2 regions of the Paenibacillus sp. LjRoot153 genome follow, and region 2 is predicted to be linked to the other one. Evidence: riboswitches for the same ligand, from Rfam matches in the RefSeq annotation. Region 2 holds a riboswitch; the other holds the start of a gene.
The links. Region 2 has a riboswitch for FMN ahead of ACSQ8P_RS07730 (DMT family transporter). Riboswitches for the same ligand answer to the same signal wherever they lie in the genome.
Positions count from the first base shown of each region.

Region 1 (10,534 bases), 3.3 Mb from region 2:
CAGCATTAGGAAGAGAATTGCTTCGTTAAATTCGCCATTTCAATCGCAGTTACGGCAGCTTCCCAGCCTTTATTGCCTGCTTTCGTACCTGCGCGTTCAACGGCTTGCTCAATGGAGTCTGTTGTTAATACACCAAAGATTGTAGGAATTCCCGTTTTCAAGTTAATTGCCGAAACACCTTTGGCCACTTCGCTGCACACATAATCAAAATGCGGAGTTGATCCGCGAATCACAGCACCAAGGGTAATGACAGCATCATACTTGCCGCTCTCCGCCATTTTTTGCGCGATAAGAGGAAGTTCAAATGCGCCTGGAACCCAAGCGATGTCAATTTCACTTTCATCCACACCGTGACGTTTAAGCGCGTCTTGTGCGCCGCCCAGTAGTTTGGAAGTAATAAACTCATTGAACCGTCCTACGACGATCCCGTATTTTAAATTTTGCGAAATTAAATGTCCTTCATAAATCGTTGCCATGGTAAGAATCTCCCTTTCTGTTGAAGCGTATTGGAATGTGATCTACACTAATTCACACTAAAAAATTAAATGCCCTTGCCTACGTCTTTGAATTCAAGCATGTGGCCTAGCTTCTGTTGCTTGGTTTGCAAATAAGAAAGGTTATCTTTCTTACTCTCCATTTGAATCGGAACGCGTTCTTCCACTTCAAGACCATAGCCTTCTAAGCCTTTGATTTTACGTGGATTATTCGTTAATAAACGAAGTTTTGAGATGCCAAGATCTTTGAGAATTTGAGCACCAATGCCATAATCACGAAGATCTGGAGCAAATCCAAGCTTAATATTCGCTTCTACGGTGTCTAATCCCTGCTCTTGGAGGACATATGCCTTCAATTTATTGATTAAACCGATGCCGCGACCTTCCTGTCGCATATATAATAATACACCATTGCCCTCTTCATCAATCTGTTTTAGTGCAGCATCCAGCTGTGGACCGCAATCACAACGATGAGAATGAAACACATCACCTGTCAAACACTCGGAATGGACACGCACCAAGGTAGGTTTGGAAGGATCAATTGTCCCCTTAACTAAGGCTACGTGTTCCTTGTCATCCAATTGATTCGTATAAGCAATCGCTTTGAACGTACCGAAATCCGTTGGCAGATCCACCTCAACCTCGCGCTTCACCAACTTTTCTTGTTGATTGCGATACTGGATAAGGTCTTGAATCGTAATGATGCAAAGTTCATGCTTCGCGGCAATCTCCATCAGGTCGGGCACACGAGCCATCGTGCCATCTTCTTTAATGACTTCACAAATAACGCCAGCTGGATATGAGTCACAAAGAATAGCTAAATCGATCGTTGCTTCTGTATGGCCTGCTCTGCGAAGTACACCGCCTTTTTTTGCGATCAAAGGGAAAATGTGACCTGGTCTGCGGAAATCCTGCGGCTTCGTCGACGGATCGATTAAGCCTTGAATTGTTCTGGAACGCTCATGAGCAGAAATCCCTGTACTTGTATCGGTATGATCAACGGAAACTGTGAAGGCTGTGCCGTGATAATCGGTGTTCCGTACCACCATAGGCGGCAAATCAAGTTCCTTGGCTCTCTCTTCGGTGATCGGTGCGCAGACAAGGCCACGCCCTTCTTTAATCATGAAGTTGATCACTTCAGGAGTTGTTTTATCAGCAAGCGCGATAAAATCACCTTCGTTTTCCCGATCCTCATCATCTACCGCAATAATTACTTTACCTAATTTCAGATCTTCAAGAGCTTCTTCAATCTTATTAAATCGAATGGGTTGTGTCATATGCACCTCTCCTAACTTACATAAAGCCATTATCTGCTAAAAAGCTTGCGGTCAGCTTACTTTTCTTAGGCTCTCCGTGAACAGCAGTCTCAGAAGGACCAAATTTGAGCAGTCGTTCCATATATTTGCCAAGAACATCGCATTCAATGTTGACTGTATCTCCGGCTTTTTTGTCGTGGAGAACAGTTTGCGCAAGGGTATGCGGGATAATCGAAACGGAAACATCGTTTTCTGTGACATCTACAACCGTTAAACTTATACCATCAATCGTGATGGATCCGCCAGGAATGATGTAGCGGAAAATATGCGGATTCTCCGGTGCGAACCGGTAAACAACTGCATTCTCTTCGGGTATGCGGGAAAGGATCGTTGCTGTGGCATCCACATGACCTTGGACAATATGTCCGCCAAATCGGCCATTCGCAGCCATCGCCCGCTCCAAATTCACACGTGTGCCGGATTGAAGCTTCCGAAGATTCGTTTTCCGATACGTTTCAGGCATCACATCAACGGAGAAGGAATCACTATCATACGAAATGACTGTGAGACACACGCCATTAACGGCAATACTGTCACCTAAATGGACATCTTCCAGTATTTTTTTGGCGCCAATGGTCAACACCATGGCTTGCCCTCCACTATGAATGCGGCGCATGTGGCCGATTTCTTCTACAATGCCGGTAAACATGCCACTCCTCCATCCTCTAGCTCTTATACAACGGATAACCGGTGATACAAACATCCGGTCCGAATTGCTCGACACGCATTCGGTCGAGCGTAATGGCGTCATCCATCTTCGCGTAGCCGTCGAAGTGGATGTTCACAGGTGCTGCCTGGCCCCCGCCGATAATTTTCGGCGCAAACATCAGCACCAGCTTATCAATCAGGCGCCGCTCCAGCATGGCGCCGTTCAAGCGGCCTCCACCCTCGAGGAGGATGGATCCGATCTCTCGCTCGCCGAGCTGCTGCATGGCGAGCGTCAGGTCCACCTGCGGGCCGTCGCCGCAGGTGAGGACCGTGATGCCGCGCGCTTCCAGCGCGGCACGCCGCTCTGCGGGCGCCTGTGCGCTCGCGAGCAGGATCGTCGGCTGACGATCCTGCTCGGTGAGCACGCGGGCGCCGAGCGGGACTCGCAGCTGCGAGTCCGCGATGATGCGTACCGGCTGCACAGCCGGTACGTCGCCGCGCGTGCTCAGCTGCGGGTCGTCGGCGATGATCGTCTGGACGCCGACGAGGATGCCCTGATGCCGATGGCGCAGGGTGTGAACAAAAGCTCGCGACTCCGCGGATGTAATCCACTTGCTGTCGCCAGTTTTGGAAGCGATGCGGCCATCAAGAGTGCTCGCAGTCTTCATAGTCACAAAAGGCATACGCGAGACGATGAATTTGTTGAAAGCCTCGTTCAGCTTCGCGGATTCTTCACTTAGCAAGCCTACACTCACTTCCAATCCATGCGCGCGTAGCTTTGCGATTCCCGTCCCAGCCACAAGCGGATTCGGATCCGTCGTAGCAACAACTACACGAGTCACACCAGCTTTGATGAGGCGGTCGCTGCACGGTGGTGTTTTGCCATAATGACTGCAGGGCTCCAAGGTCACATAAGCTGTACTTCCTTTTGCTTCATCGCCCGCCATGCGCAACGCCAGGACCTCTGCATGACCCTCTCCGCGTTTCAGATGTGCACCCATGCCGACAATGCGGCCCTCTTTGACAAGAACACAGCCAACTACAGGATTAATTCCCGTTTGTCCGAGTGCACTCTCCGCCATCTGAAGCGCAAGTCTCATATAGGTTTCATCGTTCAACAGCTGCATGGATGTTCACCGCCTTCTTAATCCAATCCTAGATTCTAATGCAAAAAAGCCCCTTCCGCTTACGGATGGGGGCCAGAGATTGTTTAGATAACACGAATAAACTTCAGCTATTACGCTTGTCACATTTTTGATCAAATCAAACAATACCGACGAAGTAGCCACTTTGGACAGACCTGCCGAATTTATTTTAATGTGAAAAAAATGAACAAGCATGCTAGCGAATTGGCATTCGCATTTTCCTTCTCCCATCCAGACTATACTGTCGGTCCCGGAATTCCACCAGGTCAACCGTAGCGAAGCTGTTGTCAGGTACCGCTAGCTTCACAACGGGTCACGGACTGATCGCAACCATGTACATGTACATGATACGAATCACCGCCGGTGTGGAATTTCACCACGCCCCGAAGGTTTTGCATACTATATAAGAGATTAATAACTAAACCTTAGCTACTAATTTCTTTATTACACAAAAATTTATCACTCACACATGAAAATTGCAAGGTCTTTTTTCATTTTTTCTGATAAAACTTGTCGGAATTAATGGCTTTGGGGATCACCGTTCTTGATTTCACCATGAATTCATAGTTCTAACAACGCTATATCCGAACAAATCGTTCCTTCTTCCCAATGAGGATTCGCATAGCCAGCAGGTGCATTCAGGTATGTCAACCAAACCTTGTCGAAACCAGCTTTCTTCTTTGCCGATAAGCAAGCGTTTTGAGGGTCAACACCTCTGGACACCTCTGTTAAAAGTTCCTTCCGTAGTTGTGAGAAACGTTTGATCGTACGGTCGAATTCAGCTTCCTTATCGGGATTTATTCCACCCTGTACCCACTCGCCTTCAAAAATAAAAGCATAATCTTGGTAAGACGTAGCTTGCATCTCGACGGCTTCTGAATAATCACGTAACGCTTGCTCCCGGTATCCGTGCGATTCAGCCCACATTCCGCTTATCAGTCGGTGATACGGTGTAGGTGATTGCACATAGACTCGCCCCGTCCTCTTTAGCTTATTTTCAACAATAGCATACGACTCCCTGAATTCCTTCTGCCATGGTCCGGCTCCAACAGAACCGATTAACCCACCTGACAGCTCTAGCTTCCTCTCTCGAATTTCCGCTTTGGATACACTGGCTATCACAGCTGTTCCTACGTATGTTTCAAGTGTTCCGCCTAACCATGAAGACACAGCATATGAGGAAAAATTGGTGTGCGCTCCACTGTTTGTAGAAACCCAAACGATCTCAGGTTTGCTATCACCTGTAAGGTCATTAATGGTCATTACCTTTGTTCGGCCGTTATTTTCGGATGAAAAATTCAAACTTTGGAGTGTGAATTGGCCTTCCTTAAAATCAATAACAACCCCATATGACTTTCGTGCCTGTACCACGCCTGTTTGGTTATCTAGAATATCCTCAACCAACACAGATACCCATTCATTCGAAACACCATCTTTATCCAGATCTGTCTGGATGACGTTTAAAGGCTCTTTTTCGGAATCGTATGGCACGACCCGTGTTTGAAGCCAATCGGTCATATCACGAATAGGTTCATGTAATTGGTTAAGCTCTATTCTAAGCTGATCAAGCAAAGGTCGCCTCACCGTTTCTGAGGACGGATTAGCTGCGTCTACATCCAAGATCAATGCCACATTTTGTGAGTTGTGAACCGGGAACTTTGGACGTTCTCTACCTGCCAAAGTTAATAAACATAGCATAACAATCCCTATACCTGCTCCTAAATACCTCAACCCATTCCTTTTCAAAAGGACATCACCTTTCTTACGTATTCCCTTTTTATGTTTGACGTATCCGTGTTCAGATAGGTTCTGCTTGACTAGATATTACACGCGAATTCCCATGATTCATGTCTCATTCAACCACTTATCGAGCCGGAGTAACATTGGCAGAGTTGGATTGGGTTTATTTGCGTTGGAGGAGGTGCTGGGGGGCTTGTTGTTGAGGGGCTGAATAACCCTAAGTTCTGAGGAAATGGCTTGCTGCTGGAGTACTGAGATGGTCCTAAGTTGTTGAGATGTTGATGAGGTGTTGGTTTGCTGAGTAGCTAAGGTTTTGGGGTTTTGAGGTTTCGAACGGTCTAAGGTGCAGAGTCCACTTTCTACATATCTCAATTTACCTGAAAAATATACAGCTAATCCTGAAGAATTCCATCAAATTTTTCACTTAAATGGATAATATGTAGTTAATTCTCCTCCATTCTCTCATTTCGCTGAAAATGCCTGAAATTAACTACAGGAAATCCATCTAGTTTATTTTTCATCTAGTAATCCAAGTAATTAACTACAGAAAATCCATCTATTTGGCTAATCAGCCCCTCGCATTACGCACAAACACAAAAACTGCCCAGACCTAAGTCTGAGCAGTTCGCATTACAGCAATTATACTTCTACAACTTCTACTTTTTCCATTTTGTCTTTGCCTTTGAATGCATCAACAAGCTCCATACCTTTGGATACTTTACCGAACACTGTGTGTCCGCCATCCAAATGTGGTTGCGGTTGGTAAGCGATGTAGAATTGGCTTCCGCCTGTGTTACGACCAGCATGCGCCATTGCTAGGGAGCCGCGCTCATGTTTGTTCGGGTTGATTTCACAGTTGATTTGGTAGCCAGGGCCACCAGTTCCTGTTCCAGTTGGGCAACCACCTTGTGCTACGAATCCTGGGATTACGCGGTGAAAAACAAGTCCGTTGTAGAAACCAGAGTTTGCTAGTTTTTCAAAGTTAGCGACTGTGTTCGGTGCATCTTTCTCAAAAAGATCGATAACAACCTCTCCGCCACCTGCTAGTTGAATTTTTGCTTGTTTGGCCATTATGTGGTTCACTCCTTTAGGAAATAATATCTTATTCTACTATGAATGACTGCATTACACAAACAGCAGGAGGAACCCTGCGTAACTCTGGGGCCTCCTGCTGTTTTCATGATGCCATTATACCGTCTTGCTTACTTGTTTCATTCTCGCTGGAATTACGTCATTCCCTACGATTTGATCAAAAGTTTCACGTTTCACGACAAGGTCACTTTGACCGTCTTTGACGAAAACAACACCCGGTCTGCGAATACGGTTATAGTTGCTAGCCATCGAGTAATTGTAAGCTCCAGTACTCGACACCGCCAAAATATCACCCGCTGCCACCTTCGGCAGATTCACATCCCAGATCAGCATATCGCCGCTTTCACAGCATTTGCCGGCAATGGAAACAACTTCAGCTGGCAGCTCTGCAGCGCGATTCGCAAGGCCCGCTTCGTATACGGCTTCGTACAGTGCAGGACGCGGATTATCTGTCATACCGCCGTCCACAGCCACATACTTACGTACGCCGGGAATATCCTTCGTTGTACCGACTGTGTAAAGCGTAGTCCCTGCATCGCCAACGATGCTTCTGCCTGGTTCAACCCAAATTTCAGGAAGCGGATAACCGTTGCTGCCGAAATTCGTTTTGATCGCATCTGTAATTGCCTTCACATATACAGCGACTGGAAGTGGCGTATCTTCACTTACGTAACGAATGCCGAAGCCACCGCCTAGGTTAATCACTTTGAACGTGACATCTAATTCAGTCCGAACATGAATGGCAAATTCGGCCATTTTCTCAGCCGCGATTCGGAAGCCTTCGACTTCAAAAATTTGTGAACCAATATGCGAATGTATACCCAAAAGATCAAGATTGGAAAGCTGCGAAGCTTCCTGAATCGCACGGAATGCAGAACCATTCCCCAAATCGAAGCCGAATTTGGAATCTGTTTGACCTGTCGATATATATTCATGCGTATGCGCCTCCACACCTGGCGTAATCCGCAGTAAAATTTTCACCTTTTGGCGTTTTTCCGCTGCTATCGCATTTAACATTTGCAATTCGATAAAGTTATCCACGACGAAGCATCCAATTTTGGCATCAATGGCCATTTCTATCTCAGAAATGGTTTTGTTATTCCCATGGAAGTGAATGCGTTCAGCAGGGAATCCCGCTTGAAGTGCTGTGTACAGTTCGCCATCCGATACAACGTCCAACGACATGTCTTCTTCCTCGACAATTCGGCACATGGCCATTACGCAAAACGCTTTACTTGCATAGGCTACTTGAAACTTCAGCCCCGATGCCCCGAAAGCTTCAACGAATTCACGACAACGCTGACGTACGAGTGTCTCGTCAAAAACATAGAGAGGCGTGCCGTATTCGGCAACCAACTTTGTCGTATCAACACCGCCAATTTCGAGGTGGCCTTGGTCATTTATTCTACTGGTACCATGTAAATACATAGCTATATTTTCCCCTCTCTACTTGAACCTTCCCTATGCCAAATTCCGCTAAAGAGGTCGCATACATACTAATAAAAGTACCATAGTGAATGCGTATTTGACAATACATGCGCCTAGAACAAACAAAAAAGGGCAGGAAGATTCCAGCCCATTTTTACGCTATGATTTGGGTTGACGGGTACCATCAATTGGTTTCGTAATACTAAGCCTTGTTTTGCTTGCTAGTACTGGACGACGAAGCAAAATCGCGAAAAAGCTCTTGGCATTAAACGGGATAAACGGCCACATATAGGGGGCATCATAGGATTTCTTCGCAGCCAGCATAATAAGCCATAATGTGGAGCCAATCACAAACCCAGGAACTCCAAAAATGGAAACGATTATTAATAACGCTAGCCGCACGATTCGATTCGCTAAACCTAATTCATAACTTGGCGTAGCGAACATCCCGATCGACGCCAGCGCAAGGTATAGGATAACTTCGTTAATGAAGAGTCCTGTCTTAACGGCAATGTCTCCGACCAAAATCGCTGCCACCAATCCCATCGCAGTTGCAAGTGGTGAAGGCGTATGTACCGCTGCCATCCGCATCAGATCGATTCCTATATCCGCAATCAAGAATTGAAGGAGGAGCGGTAAGGTACCTTCCTTCTGCGGGCCAAGAAATTCTAGACCCGCTGGCTTTAAGGAAGGCTCCATCACCATCAGATACCAAAGTGGCAGCAAAAAGATCGACATCATAATGCCAGCGAAGCGGACCCACCTTAAATAGGTGCCAATAAAAGGTGTATTGCGATATTCCTCAGCGTGCTGCACATGATGGAAAAAGGTCGTCGGCAAGATCATGACGCTTGGAGAGGTATCCACAAACACACAAACATGACCTTCTAGTAGATGTGCAGAGACCACGTCCGGCCGCTCCGAATAGCGAACCATGGGATATGGATTCCAACCCTTATTTACAATAATTTCCTCTAGTTGCTTTTCACCTAAGGGCAGACCATCAATCTCTACTTGTTTCATCTTGTCTTTAATATCTTGGACAAGTGCCGCATCCGCAATATCATTAATATATCCGATACAGACATCCGTCTTCGTCCGTTTGCCAATTTGCATGATTTCTAGTTTAAAACGCTCATCACGAATGCGGCGTCGAACCAGGGTAACATTCACTAACAGCGTTTCTACAAAACCATCGCGTGAACCTCTAACGACACGTTCTAAATCTGGTTCTGCAATAGATCTAACAGGGAAGCTTTTCGCATCAACCGCAATGGCTGTCGTTACTCCCTCGATAAAGAAGGCGGTCCCACCCATTAACACTTGTCCAACAATCTCAGACATTTTCGTATAATGCTTCACTTGAATATGCGGAATTAGTTTCTCAATAAACGTTTCCAAAGTATGGTGGGCCACCGCTTCACTATCTGCATAGGTCAGTCGAGTGATGATATCCGTCAACACGGTATCTTTCGCGAACCCGTTGCAGTAAAAGATGCCAACGCGTTTAGCGCCAAACACCATCTCTCTCATCACAAGATCAAAACTCCGATTCAAACCGACCCTTTCTTCCAATACGCGCTGTACTTCTCGAAGACTTTTCGGAATATCCTCTTGGATCTTGAGTGCTTTCTCTTTCGGTGTCATATTCGTGATGGGATTATAGGTCGATAAATTCCCTTCCTCATCGACAGCTAACTTTTCTTCTTGATTATGTTCATGATTACCTTGTTTCTCTTCGTCCTGTAATTCTTGCAAGTTCTCATCGTCACTACGTTGACCATTTTTAACTATAAATTTCATTGGTGCGCCACCTTCCTCCGCCCGTTAATAAATTAACCATTCAAACAAGGAGCCAATAACCTTACCAAAAATCATGGCCATTAATAACCCAATTCGATAGGAATCCATTCCTACTCGTTTAGCCAAAATCGGCAGCACATTGACGATTTCAGTCAGTGCTGCGGCTAGCAAGCCTACAAAGCAACCTGCAAATAGGCCAAATAATGCTGCACCCATTGGGAATAAATGCATATGCAGATCACTGAAATCCACCCAAGTAAACATGAGTGAGCCGAGTACAACCGCTGCTTCATAAGCGTGAATTTTCGAAAATGATTTCGTGATTTGGGCTAACCTAGGGATGATATCCAAGACCACTAGAAAGGCAACCATGCCGCTCCCAACTGCAATGCCCCCAGCTAATCCGATAAAAGCGGCTAGGAAAGCTTCCCCGAACAGCGTAATCACTTCGAATCCCCTTCTTCATTGATTTTCGAGTATTCTTCTGTGATTACATAATGATTAATATTTTCTTGATACATAAACATTTCAACTTCCAATGGGCTCGGCTCTTCATTGAATTTCTTCTTAAACAGATGGTTAAAGAAAAGTACCATCCCTGCTCCGATACCAATTGAATAGGGAATTTGCAAAATTAGCGGATGATCCACCTTTTTACCCGTCATCAATTCATAAATACGCTGATGTACGGCTAACATGGACACGTCTGCATGGAAATTCATGATCGCCAGCCCTGAGCCAATAAATAAAAGCAACCAAACGATCCCGATGAGAAGCGGATTTGCTTTCTTATTATCGGTGTATATCTCTAACAGCACGTGTGGTTCTCCAAAATGTTCAACTTGCAGCTCGGGAAACCGTTTCTTCA
Region 1 covers NZ_CAXUQH020000001.1:5,097,476-5,108,009, forward strand. The annotation lists gene ACSQ8P_RS22175 (site-2 protease family protein) at 1-6, opposite strand, end outside; gene ribH (6,7-dimethyl-8-ribityllumazine synthase) at 6-476, opposite strand; gene ACSQ8P_RS22185 (bifunctional 3,4-dihydroxy-2-butanone-4-phosphate synthase/GTP cyclohydrolase II) at 542-1,771, opposite strand; gene ribE (riboflavin synthase) at 1,788-2,459, opposite strand; gene ribD (bifunctional diaminohydroxyphosphoribosylaminopyrimidine deaminase/5-amino-6-(5-phosphoribosylamino)uracil reductase RibD) at 2,476-3,585, opposite strand; FMN riboswitch at 3,819-3,998, opposite strand; gene ACSQ8P_RS22200 (hypothetical protein) at 4,165-5,349, opposite strand; gene ACSQ8P_RS22205 (peptidylprolyl isomerase) at 5,983-6,414, opposite strand; gene lysA (diaminopimelate decarboxylase) at 6,532-7,863, opposite strand; gene ACSQ8P_RS22215 (spore germination protein) at 8,023-9,666, opposite strand; gene ACSQ8P_RS22220 (stage V sporulation protein AB) at 9,691-10,113, opposite strand; gene ACSQ8P_RS22225 (stage V sporulation protein AA) at 10,110-10,534, opposite strand, start outside.
Region 1: linked by a shared signal. The riboswitch ahead of ribD (bifunctional diaminohydroxyphosphoribosylaminopyrimidine deaminase/5-amino-6-(5-phosphoribosylamino)uracil reductase RibD) and the one ahead of ACSQ8P_RS07730 (DMT family transporter) in region 2 are both predicted to bind FMN.

Region 2 (10,534 bases):
GTACAGGGAGGTCCGCCATCTATCCCAGAACATCACATCCGGTGATCCGCCCGAGGTCGCTGCTGTCAGAAACTTTGTAATCATATCTTCCTGAAGCACGTATTTCACTTTGATTTTGTCTTGTGATTTATTGAAAGCATCAGCCATCATGACGAACTGCTTTTCTCCTTCACCACCCCAGTCACCCCAGAATGTGATTTCTACAGGAGCTTTGGCTGCAGGAGCTGTTGTTGTAGAAGCTGCTGGGGCTGTTGTGCCCTCAGGCTTCGTACTTGCTACTGTGTCTGTGTCGGTTTTGGACGTACAGGCTGCTAAGCTAAGCGTTAGTGTAACAGCGGTTATCACAGTCATCCATTTTTTCATGATTCTTCCTCCCTTTTATATGAAACAATAAGAATAAGTGCCTCAATATTATGTTAGAAGGGGTTACCCCCGCATAACCTAGCATCATTGCCGAACTATTTTCATAATCGAAAGACCACACACATCCAACACTAACTCACTAAACATGGCGTTTGCCCAGGAAAACCAAGGTCGCGTATACTTCGACGGATCATCTACGTGAAAGCCTTCATGCATGAATCCTGTTCCAGCATCTGTATCTGCCATGAGATCCAATAAGCGAAGCTTTTCTTCACGGCTAGAAGCCGTAAGCCCTTGAACAGCCAGTGCAATTGGCCATATGTAACGCTCTGGTGTATGCGGACTGCCAATGCCTTCAGCAACTTTTCCTGTATAAAAATAAGGATTTTCTTCGCTTAGTATGAAGCTCCGCGTACGCTGATAAGTAGGATCCGACAGTTCCGTGTAGCCTAAATACGGGATGGAGAGCAAGCTGGGAACATTGGCATCATCCATCAGATGATAGCCTCCGAGACCGTCTGTTTCGTAAGCGTACATAACGCCCAGCGTAGGATGATTGGTGGTTCCATATGATTCAATTCCGCTTCTAATTTCAGCTGCCAATTGAAAGGCCTCGGCACTAACCGTATGATCGTTCCAAACCTCATTTGCGATCTCGGCCAAATAGCCAAGCACTACGACGGCGAACATGTTGGATGGCACCAAATAACCATACGTACAAGCATCGTCACTAGGGCGAAAACCTGACCAAGTCATTCCGGTATAGCCAACTTCGCTGCCAAGTCCTTCTCTTGTTAGTGTATCTGTAGGTGGACAGTTCGACCGTTGGAAGCGATACGGGGAATGGGTTTCATGCGCTTGTTCTACTCGCCAAAGATGCAGAATGGAAAGAACGGCTGATCGAAAGTTATCGGTGAATTGGGAAGTTCGGCCTGTTACCTTCCATAACAAGTAACTAAGCTGAATGGGATAGCAGAGGGAATCAATTTCATATTTACGTTCCCAAATCCATGGGCTCATTTGTGTAAAGTCCTGTTGATGTCCTGCGCCATGGGGTTCTTTGTTGAAGGCATTCGCATACGGATCAAGCCCGATATACTGAACTTGCCGCTTTACGACACCCTCAATCATCTCGGCAATTTGAGGATCTTCTTTCGCTAGCAGCAGATATGTCCGAACTTGAGCCGAAGAATCGCGCAGCCACATAGCTGGTATATCGCCCGTTATCACGAACGTTGAACCATCTTCTAGCTGCCCAATCGTGGTTTGAAATGTATTTGCGAAGCATTCGCCAAACATATCAGCGAGCTTTGGCCGCTCGATCTTATGCAGCTCGTTCCTTACATGATCAATGAGATTACACATGGATGTCGGAAGCACAGAAGATTTGCTCATCGGGTGAACCATCTCCTTAACTTGGAAATAAACCGCTTACATTTATGATTATAGGCGACCTACGAACGTTATGTCAATATGTATTTATTATATTATTTGTATACCATTTAAATTGATTAATATATCATTATATAAAAAAGAGATTGCTAGGTTAGCAATCTCCGGTGTAGGCCTTGTGGATCGTTTATTTGTTGATCCGATCATTTTGCTGGACCTGTTGACTCTCCGATGATCAGCTTGGCATCCAAAGTTGTTTTATTGGACACTTTCTCACCGCGCTTTAGCTTGAGCACATTCTCAACAGCCAATTTGCCGATTTCATCTTCATTCTGAATCATGTGCGTAAAGCGATAGCCGCTGCCTAGCGTAGTTGGCGGACTATCGAAACAAAGGATAGAAATGTCCCCTGGTATCTGAAGTCCCATTTGTTCTACTGCTGCCTTGGCAAGCAAGGCTATATTATATTCCATCGCGAATAAAGCTGTAATGTGCGGATTGCTCCGCAAGTGCGCTTTGATCATCTCGATATCTTGATCCATGTTGGGTTGATGGAACGAATTCGGAAGCGTAGACGTAATGTCGTCTAACCACAAGGATCGATCCACGAGTACACCGCGTTCCGCATGAGCGCGAACGAAGCCTTCGATTCGATCTTCAATCGCCGTTGTATCCATCGGCGGCGGCGTAAGTAAGCAGATTTGCTTATGGCCCAAATCAAGCAAGTAATCCGTCCCTGTGCGCGCAGCACTGATGTTATCTGTACTGATCGAAGCCGCAGCTACCCCTTTGAGGTGACGGTCCACCAACACTAATGGGAATTGTTGAATGACTAGCTTCAGGATTTCCGCATTGTAGAACTCCCCTTGCGCAGGAAACACAATGATGCCATCCACACCTAATTCGAGAAACGAGCGAATCGCTTTCTCTTCATTCTCAGGCAAGCCGAAAGAGCGGCGCAGCACAAGGAAGCTATCGTTGTCGGCAGAGGCGCGCTCCATGCCGTAAATCATTTCCGTTCCGAACGTATTCCCGAAATCTGTGATGACAAGGCCAATCAGCGTATGTTTCGCCCGTGCTTCGGAGGACAAGACTTCCGCTGAAGGCTCGCCTTCCTCTGCGACAAAGGAGCCTTTGCCTGGCTTCCGGACGATCAGTCCAACTTCAGCCAGCATCTCCAGCGCTTTTTTACTCGTGATCCGGCTCACGTTATAGTCATCAGCCAATTCCTTCTCAGATGGAACGCGGTCGCCAATGTTATATTTGCGTTGTAGAATCTCTTCACGCAGCGTTTCATATATTCGCTCATAAATGGGTCTTGAATCTGTCGACATTGCTCCCCACTCCCTACACCCAACTAAATGTTATATCATATATTGATATTAATATATCATGTTATACAGGTTTTGGAAAGATGGGAGTTGAGATGGGATCTACCTGCAGTTCGTTCTACTAGCCTCTAAACCGCTAACCCCATTTGGCAACTGAGGGTTAATGCTTTAGCATCAGTTGGTGCACCTAACTGGACTTTCTCCAGTTAATTTGTGGGGAATATGCCTATTTGTACAAATAAATGTATTTTCTCCAGTTAATTTCATCGTTTTGTAGCCTTTCAGCCGATTTCCCTGAAATTAACTACATGAAATCCATCTATTCGGCGAATTATGGTGAATACGTCAAAATTAACTGGAGTTTTTCCATTTATTCCATCGAACTCCGTCCACCGAGCCTCTATTTTTCCTTCTGGTTACTCTGCCGGCTCATAAACCACAGCGTTAACCAGATGAGTATAAAGCCAACTAGCTGACCAATCGTTAACTTTTGACCAAATACAAGCCAATTCATACAGACACCAACCGCAGGGAAGGCAAGTTCGGCTAGCGTTGCGAAGAACGCTTTGGTAGAAGATAAGCCTTTATAGTAAAGCAGCATGCTGAGCAGTCCTGGGAAAAAGGCTTGGAACAACAGGTTTACCGCGATCATCGTCAGCTCACTGCTCGAACCGTTCAACTGCCACTGGTCGCCACTTGCCAATAGCACTATCGTTAGTAGTGGAAGTGCCAGCAAGAACCGAAGTGAGGTCACCACAGGGAAATCCAGCTTTTTCTGAAGCAGGAATTTCCCCATCACCGTTGAGCCGCCCCATAAAACAGCTGCCAGAATAGAAAATAAGCAACTTATCGTACCTAAATCCTTCAAGCCCATACCAGGTAAACTGAGGCCGAACGTCAGCAAATACGTACCTAGCAGCGCTACCCCGATATAGGCAGAAAACTTCGATGGCAATGTCTCTTTGAGCAAAACACGAGCAAGAATGATTGCGAATAAGGGCTGTAATTTCTGCAAAAGCAAGATAGCATTGGCGCTTCCGTGAGAGAATGCCGCAGTGAACAGAATGGTGGCAATCGCCGATCCGCCCCAGGATATGAAGAGCAGCGCACCAATGACGGCAATGGATAGCTTACCTGTTAACGTTCGACGATACTTCATCAATACGGGCAGCGCGTAAATGGCTAGTAATACATGTTCAATGAATACAATTTGCGCCGAGGTAAAGCTTTTCAATAAAAGGATCCGAAATAGCGGATCCAGTCCCCACAGTGTGGCGCCAAGTGCCACATACCAGATCCCGCTCATACCACTTGTACGTAAGCCTTGAGATGCCGCACCTTTACTTCTAAACTTAACTACATTTTCCAATTCAAAAACCTCCTATTGAACGTTTTGAATTGAACCTTCATGAAGAAACAATGCCCCCGTCATTATAAACGGGGGCATTGACAAACAGACCTATTAAATTATCGAAATTTAAAAAGCTGTTCTTCACCTTCTCCCATCCGGACTATACCGTCGGCCTTGGAATTTCACCAAGTCAGTCCCAACCATTGCTGGCTGAGAGTCGCGGGCTTAGATACACACGGGTATCCTCACCGCCGGTAGGGAATTGCACCCTGCCCCGAAGGTTCATATTCGATTAAATGTATACTATCAGGTTACAGTTTGATTGGCAACCCTTGATTTATTGAATGCCACTATTCAACATTCACACCTCTAAAGCTGTTTCGGTATTCAAATAGTTGACCAAGGTCATCACCCAAGTAGTAATCCACCTATATGGCTCATATGTTCAGCACATCAAGGTCCTCTACAAGTAGTTTGCCAAAAATAGGGCTAAGTGCCTCCGCGATGCGAAAATAGCTTAAATCTGAAGGATGAATTTCGTCTACGGTGCAATCCTGGTAATCCGCTCCCAATAACTCTGCACCATCACAGAAGTGGAGATTAACATCCCCCTCCTGCTGCAATTGCTCAACAATTTCCCATTGAAGATGTCTACGTTCTTCGCGACGATGAAGCATGTTTTCGTCAAAAGCTTCCTTCGCTAATCGGATTTGTGAGATGACGAGAATAGGGACTTCAGGATGGCTGAGGCGATAAATCCGGATAAATTTCGGTAATGATTCCTGAAGCCGTTCTGTACTAGGCGTATTAGCTTCATAATCTAGAACAAGCAGCGCAGGTTCATCGATTTGGCTGATCAAATGGGCAAGCTCGGGCTCACCTTGAGCATTCCCGGAGAATCCGAGATTCACAATTTCAATCGGGAATTTCCGGCTTAGAATGTTGGAATAGCCATACCAGGCCTAGAGGCGCACGCTCCATGGGTGATGGAAGTTCCGTAAATAAGAACCCTCTTGTGGGTGGCAAAGCCGGGAAATCCGCCTACCGATGAAGAAGGAGCTAGACCTATCCAAATCTCCTTCACTCCCTGATATAGCGGGAGATTTAGTGTGATATCCCGCATTTGCCACGGCATTGATTCAAAGAGAGTGGATTCGTATTCATTTTTTAACTGATCAAAGCGAGTCGTATTTACATAAAGTTGATTTCCTGTCGTACCGACGTAGCAATCAACCCCACATTGACCTGTGGCGGGCATTTGGTACATGGTGGCCTTATCAGCCAAAATGACCCTCACAGAAAGCTTGGGTGAATCTGTCTGGAAACGAATCTGCACGCCAGCAGTAAAATTCGCGAGTCGATCTACCTCTGGTCGAATCCGATGGCTTGGTTGGAGTGGCAATCTTCGATATAGCCCGTCTTGTTCAAGCCAAGGCAACCCTGTGACCCGAAATGGCTCACTAAGAGGCGAGTGCCATTCCCAATCGGTATTGATATCCGCTACTATTTTCATGCTTTCATCTAGCTTCTCTATCTCGTTCTTCCTTGATGCACTCATCCATTGTCACCAGCCTTTCACATGACAGATTGTTTCATCTAGTATCTGATATATTAGACCATTACCATGATATATCAATTGTTCCGCTAATATTGGTTAGTAGTACGCGACCCCCTACAATTTTACCGGATAATTCCAAATAGTGTTCGCCATTCTTCACTTCGACGACTCCTGCTTGCAGCTGCGCAAGTGGCGGATAAATGGTCACATCTGCCTCAATAAGATTGTAAACACTAATATTACGAACAGTGCGTTTCTTCGATGTCGGAAAAGGTTGATGTTCCCTGGACAAGATGCGGGACAATTGTTTTTGATTCACAAATACGCGGCATTCATCATGAAACGTTCGATCAAGCGCATAAGTAGCTGTTCCTTCCCCAATCAGGGCTGATTGTCCGATGATGAGCGGAGCCCCATCTGGAAAGCGAAGCTGCAGCGTTACGGAAGTATCCTGTTTACAGCCTGTAAGAATGAACGCGTTGTCGCGCCTTGTGATGAACATAAGCGCAGGATGGGCATCTACTTCACTCTTCGTCTGGTAGAAGGAATAGCCGAATTCATGGAGCAGATAGCGCACTATAACTGAGCTATCCATTAACTCCTTCTCCTGCCGTACTGGTAGGTGCGTCACGCCTGCAGTTTGAAACGGCAGCGCCCCGCGTACCCAACCAATCCTTCCTCCGTCCCATTCAGGTAAGGCTCTAGTTAGTGTAAACGTACGCTCTAATCCATCCTGCTTCACTGTTGCATGTACTTGCGTAAATGGGTCAGCCGCATCATCCACGACCTCTTTCAACCCACCTCCGGAAATATGCGAGCTGATCTCAAGCAAATGAACCCCTTTTCCCCCCTGATGCTGATCACTTGTGATCGTATCTTCTGACAATGACAAGTTGACAGAGAAACTACCGTCAAGCTCATCCTCAGATCTGAGATTCAGCAGTTTACGTAGCGCCGGATCATCGACAGTGCCATAGAAAATGATCTTTCCTCCACGACGAATATACTCGATGATTCTCTGCGCTTTCTCCCCTTTGATCCAAAATGCCGATGTAAACAAGATCGTATCTTGAAGTTTTTGGATAGCATCGTCATGCATGGCGAAAAAGTCATCGGTGCTAAGTACCGTATTAAGCGGCAGCCCTTGGTTAATCGCGTTACGCACAAACCAATCATTGAAGAAAGCGTCACTCGAATGCTCGCCCGATTCAGCCATCGCTTCATGCATCTCTCGAAACGGGTACAACCAAATTAAGATCCCCGGCTGATCGGGCGCATCTTTGAAGGCCTTCTTGATATGAGGAATAACCTCCATCGGTACATCTTGATTTAGCTCGCCTTTTTCCGTATCTATGGTCAAAATTTCTACGATACCCGGGCTCTCCAGCTCCCCCTCAGCGTTAACTCTAGCAACAGTGAGCGGACAATAAATGTCATGCGGCTCCCGATCGTAGAGATCCCACCACGGATTTTGCCAGAACCAAGGATCATTGGCATAGAAGCGGTACGGGTAAGTCTGTCCCGGCAGCACAGCAATGCGCGACATGTAGCCTGTTAACTCCAGACCGAAATCGTAATTAAGAGCTCCCCAAGGCGAGTTCGGCGGCGGAAATTCGATATAGTTTCTCTCATACAGATCAAGTAAGGGAATACAGTCCTTGGCTAGATCCATGCCAGTTCCGTAGTTTGTCCCTCTGATTTCTGTCCGGTATTCCGGGCATTCTTGCTTGAATAGTTCCCAGAACGACAACATCTTAGTCGATAGCTCTTCATAGTCAGCCATCGCAAGCTGCGTGCCATCGTAATTGGCTCCCAGATACGTCCAAGGAAAGTACGACAGCGCAAATCCATTGGAAAACCAAATATAATCAAAGCCTAATGCAGGTAAAAAGCTTGCACACTGCCGCCCCAAAAACTGTCCAAACGCTGTACCCTCGGGAATGCCGTCAGGGTAAGTCGCATAAGCTACGTTATCTTCTTTAAGCTTCGACCAACCACATACGACTGTATAGTCCGCCTTCAGCGAGATGAACTGCCCGCCCACTTCGGCGCGATTGATTTCCGGGTGAAGCTTGTATTTAAAATCTGAGTAAGCAAATTCTGGTCCTGCGTCAAAGGTGGCTCCCACCTCTATGCGAATGCCGTAACGTTCTGCTGCAATCTTTTTAAATGATGCTATAATGAACTGCAAATCACCATAGGTGATTCTGGCTGTTTCGCTAATGTAAGGCTGGGCGATTCTTGGGTCTTTGTCGTCCTTGATATGTCCGAAATACTCCTCATTGGCGAATCCGATATAGCGAGCCCATTCGATCTCGCGCTGCAAATCACCGTCCCAGACTAGAATCTCGCTTCCGTCAGCGACCCACAGCAGCATGGAACAGCTTTCTGCCATGCCGATCAGAGGAAGCCACTGACGGATCGCTTCCGTACACACATCTTCGATGGCCTCAGGGGCCATACTCTTGAATGGCTTGAGGCTCATTTCCAGTGTGACTCTTTGCAAGGTATGTTTTGGTTTTACGGGTATTGTCATACGATTTCCACCTCAATGCCTAGTACTTTGGCAACGTTACGGATCTTCGAACTCACGTGCCCCACGCCAAGTGCAAAGTGATGAGTAGGACCTGCCGAACACCATCTTTCCACGAATTCTGCAACACTGTAATTAAATTTACAGCGTGTATTCGTGTTTCCTGTCTGTGGAATTTCTCCTTTGATGGATTCGCCTTCCGTGGCGATCATTTTGAATTTGCCGTTAGCGGTTTGTGAAATACTGAGCAAAGTAACAGGGCCTGATTTAATGCTGAATTCGACGCCGATTCCCGAACCGCTTTTGCCATGAAACAGATCCAATCCGCGAATGATCGGCTGCCCGTCGCTAATCTTGATGTTGTGCGGCCCATCATGTCCGACCAGCACAATCTCATCGACGAAATCGCAGGGATGCAGCTCCGCGAACGAACCCCCTGCATCAAGACGATCCATAATTAACATCGCTGCGCACGTCTTCAAATCGGCTTCTCCGGCAAGCGGAACCCCTTTGCCTGTCAACAGTGAGTTACCGAGCACCATATTCGATCCGATTCGTTCATATTCATTATTGTCGAGACCCCGGTAATAATAGGCCAGGCCTGTTAATCCATATTCCAAAATCAACTTATCCAGTCCAACCGCGACCTTAGCAGACCATTCCAAATCCTCCTGCTTGATCGGTCTTGTTACCGGGTCGATAAAGGGATCTGATATTTTGAAAACGCTTTTAATTTCATCCAGTTTGTCGGCCGTTTCCTTAGCCGTTGCTCCATTTACCAACTTGGCTAAATCGCACATCTCCAGCATTAGCACATGCGAACCAAATGCAGCCGTAAAAGCCGTCGGATCGGAGTTCATATCATACATACCCTCGTAGGTATGCCCCATATAGCCGATTTTGGCATATTTGAATGCTCTGCTCGTATTGGCGACTTGGCACCATCCTTGTAACTCCTTCATCGCGCGGTCATCATCATAGAGCGTTCCTACGATCATCCCTGCTGCAGGCTTTCCTGCTCGTACAAGCACGCCGCCTATTTCGGGAAGCGAACAAATATTATCGTTGGCTAACTGCATATACGTCGTCGTATTTCTATAGTCAAGACGCTTCCTTGGCTGTAATGCAACAAGTACCGTCGGAACGGACAAGTTCAAGATCGGAGTCGCTGCCGTCGAAGACGTTACATACGTGCTCAAGAAGCAAAAAAGGAAATCAATGTCTTGGCTTCTCAAATAGGACGATGCAGCAAACGACTTATCTACCGTATCAACAAAGCCTGCCGATACTACCTCCACGTCATGCCTCCGAAGCATTTCCTCAAATTCACGGCCGTATCCCTCCAGCTCCTCTTTTAACCCCGGAAATTGTACCCAATATGGCTCGTGACCAACCGTCATCACGCCGACTCGCGCTTTTACTTTTTGGAATAAACTACTCATTTCCTCATCATCCTCCCTGCTTTGTTTTCTTCTTAAGCTTAGTAAAATCAGTCTATTGAAACAATGAACAATCCAATAATTATTTCAACAATTCTACGATTTCAGTTATACTAAGAGAATGTTCACTGACCTGACAGAGACAAGAGAATTTGCTAAAAGGAGCCTTCTATGATCCAACCGGTTGCTATCTATTTCGAGCATTGTGAGCCGAATTGGCATGTACCTAAAGCTAAAACAAACAACCATATTTTGATCCTCATTACAAGTGGAAGCATTCTCTACACGATTGAAGACCAATCCTTTTCTATGCAAAAAGGCGATCTTTTATTTGTTCCTCAAGGTGTTTGGCGCAGCGCGATGAATTCGACCAAAGAACCGCATGACATGTATGTCGCACACTTTCATTATCAAGGGGATGGGGACGGACTTCCCCTGCTTATCGCACCTGATCGTTGCTTAACCAGGCCTTTTAACTTTGACTATATGAAGCAAAGATTTTCATTGTTGACCCAGCACTGGCTGCGTAAATCCGCCTATTCGGACACCATTTGCCACAGTATCATG
Region 2 covers NZ_CAXUQH020000001.1:1,752,956-1,763,489, reverse strand. The annotation lists gene ACSQ8P_RS07745 (ABC transporter substrate-binding protein) at 1-363, opposite strand, end outside; gene ACSQ8P_RS07740 (glycoside hydrolase family 125 protein) at 448-1,758, opposite strand; gene ACSQ8P_RS07735 (GntR family transcriptional regulator) at 1,959-3,089, opposite strand; gene ACSQ8P_RS07730 (DMT family transporter) at 3,487-4,392, opposite strand; FMN riboswitch at 4,577-4,723, opposite strand; partial or broken gene ACSQ8P_RS07725 (SGNH/GDSL hydrolase family protein) at 4,875-5,950, opposite strand; gene ACSQ8P_RS07720 (hypothetical protein) at 6,057-8,531, opposite strand; gene ACSQ8P_RS07715 (L-fucose/L-arabinose isomerase family protein) at 8,528-9,970, opposite strand; gene ACSQ8P_RS07710 (AraC family transcriptional regulator) at 10,139-10,534, shown strand, end outside.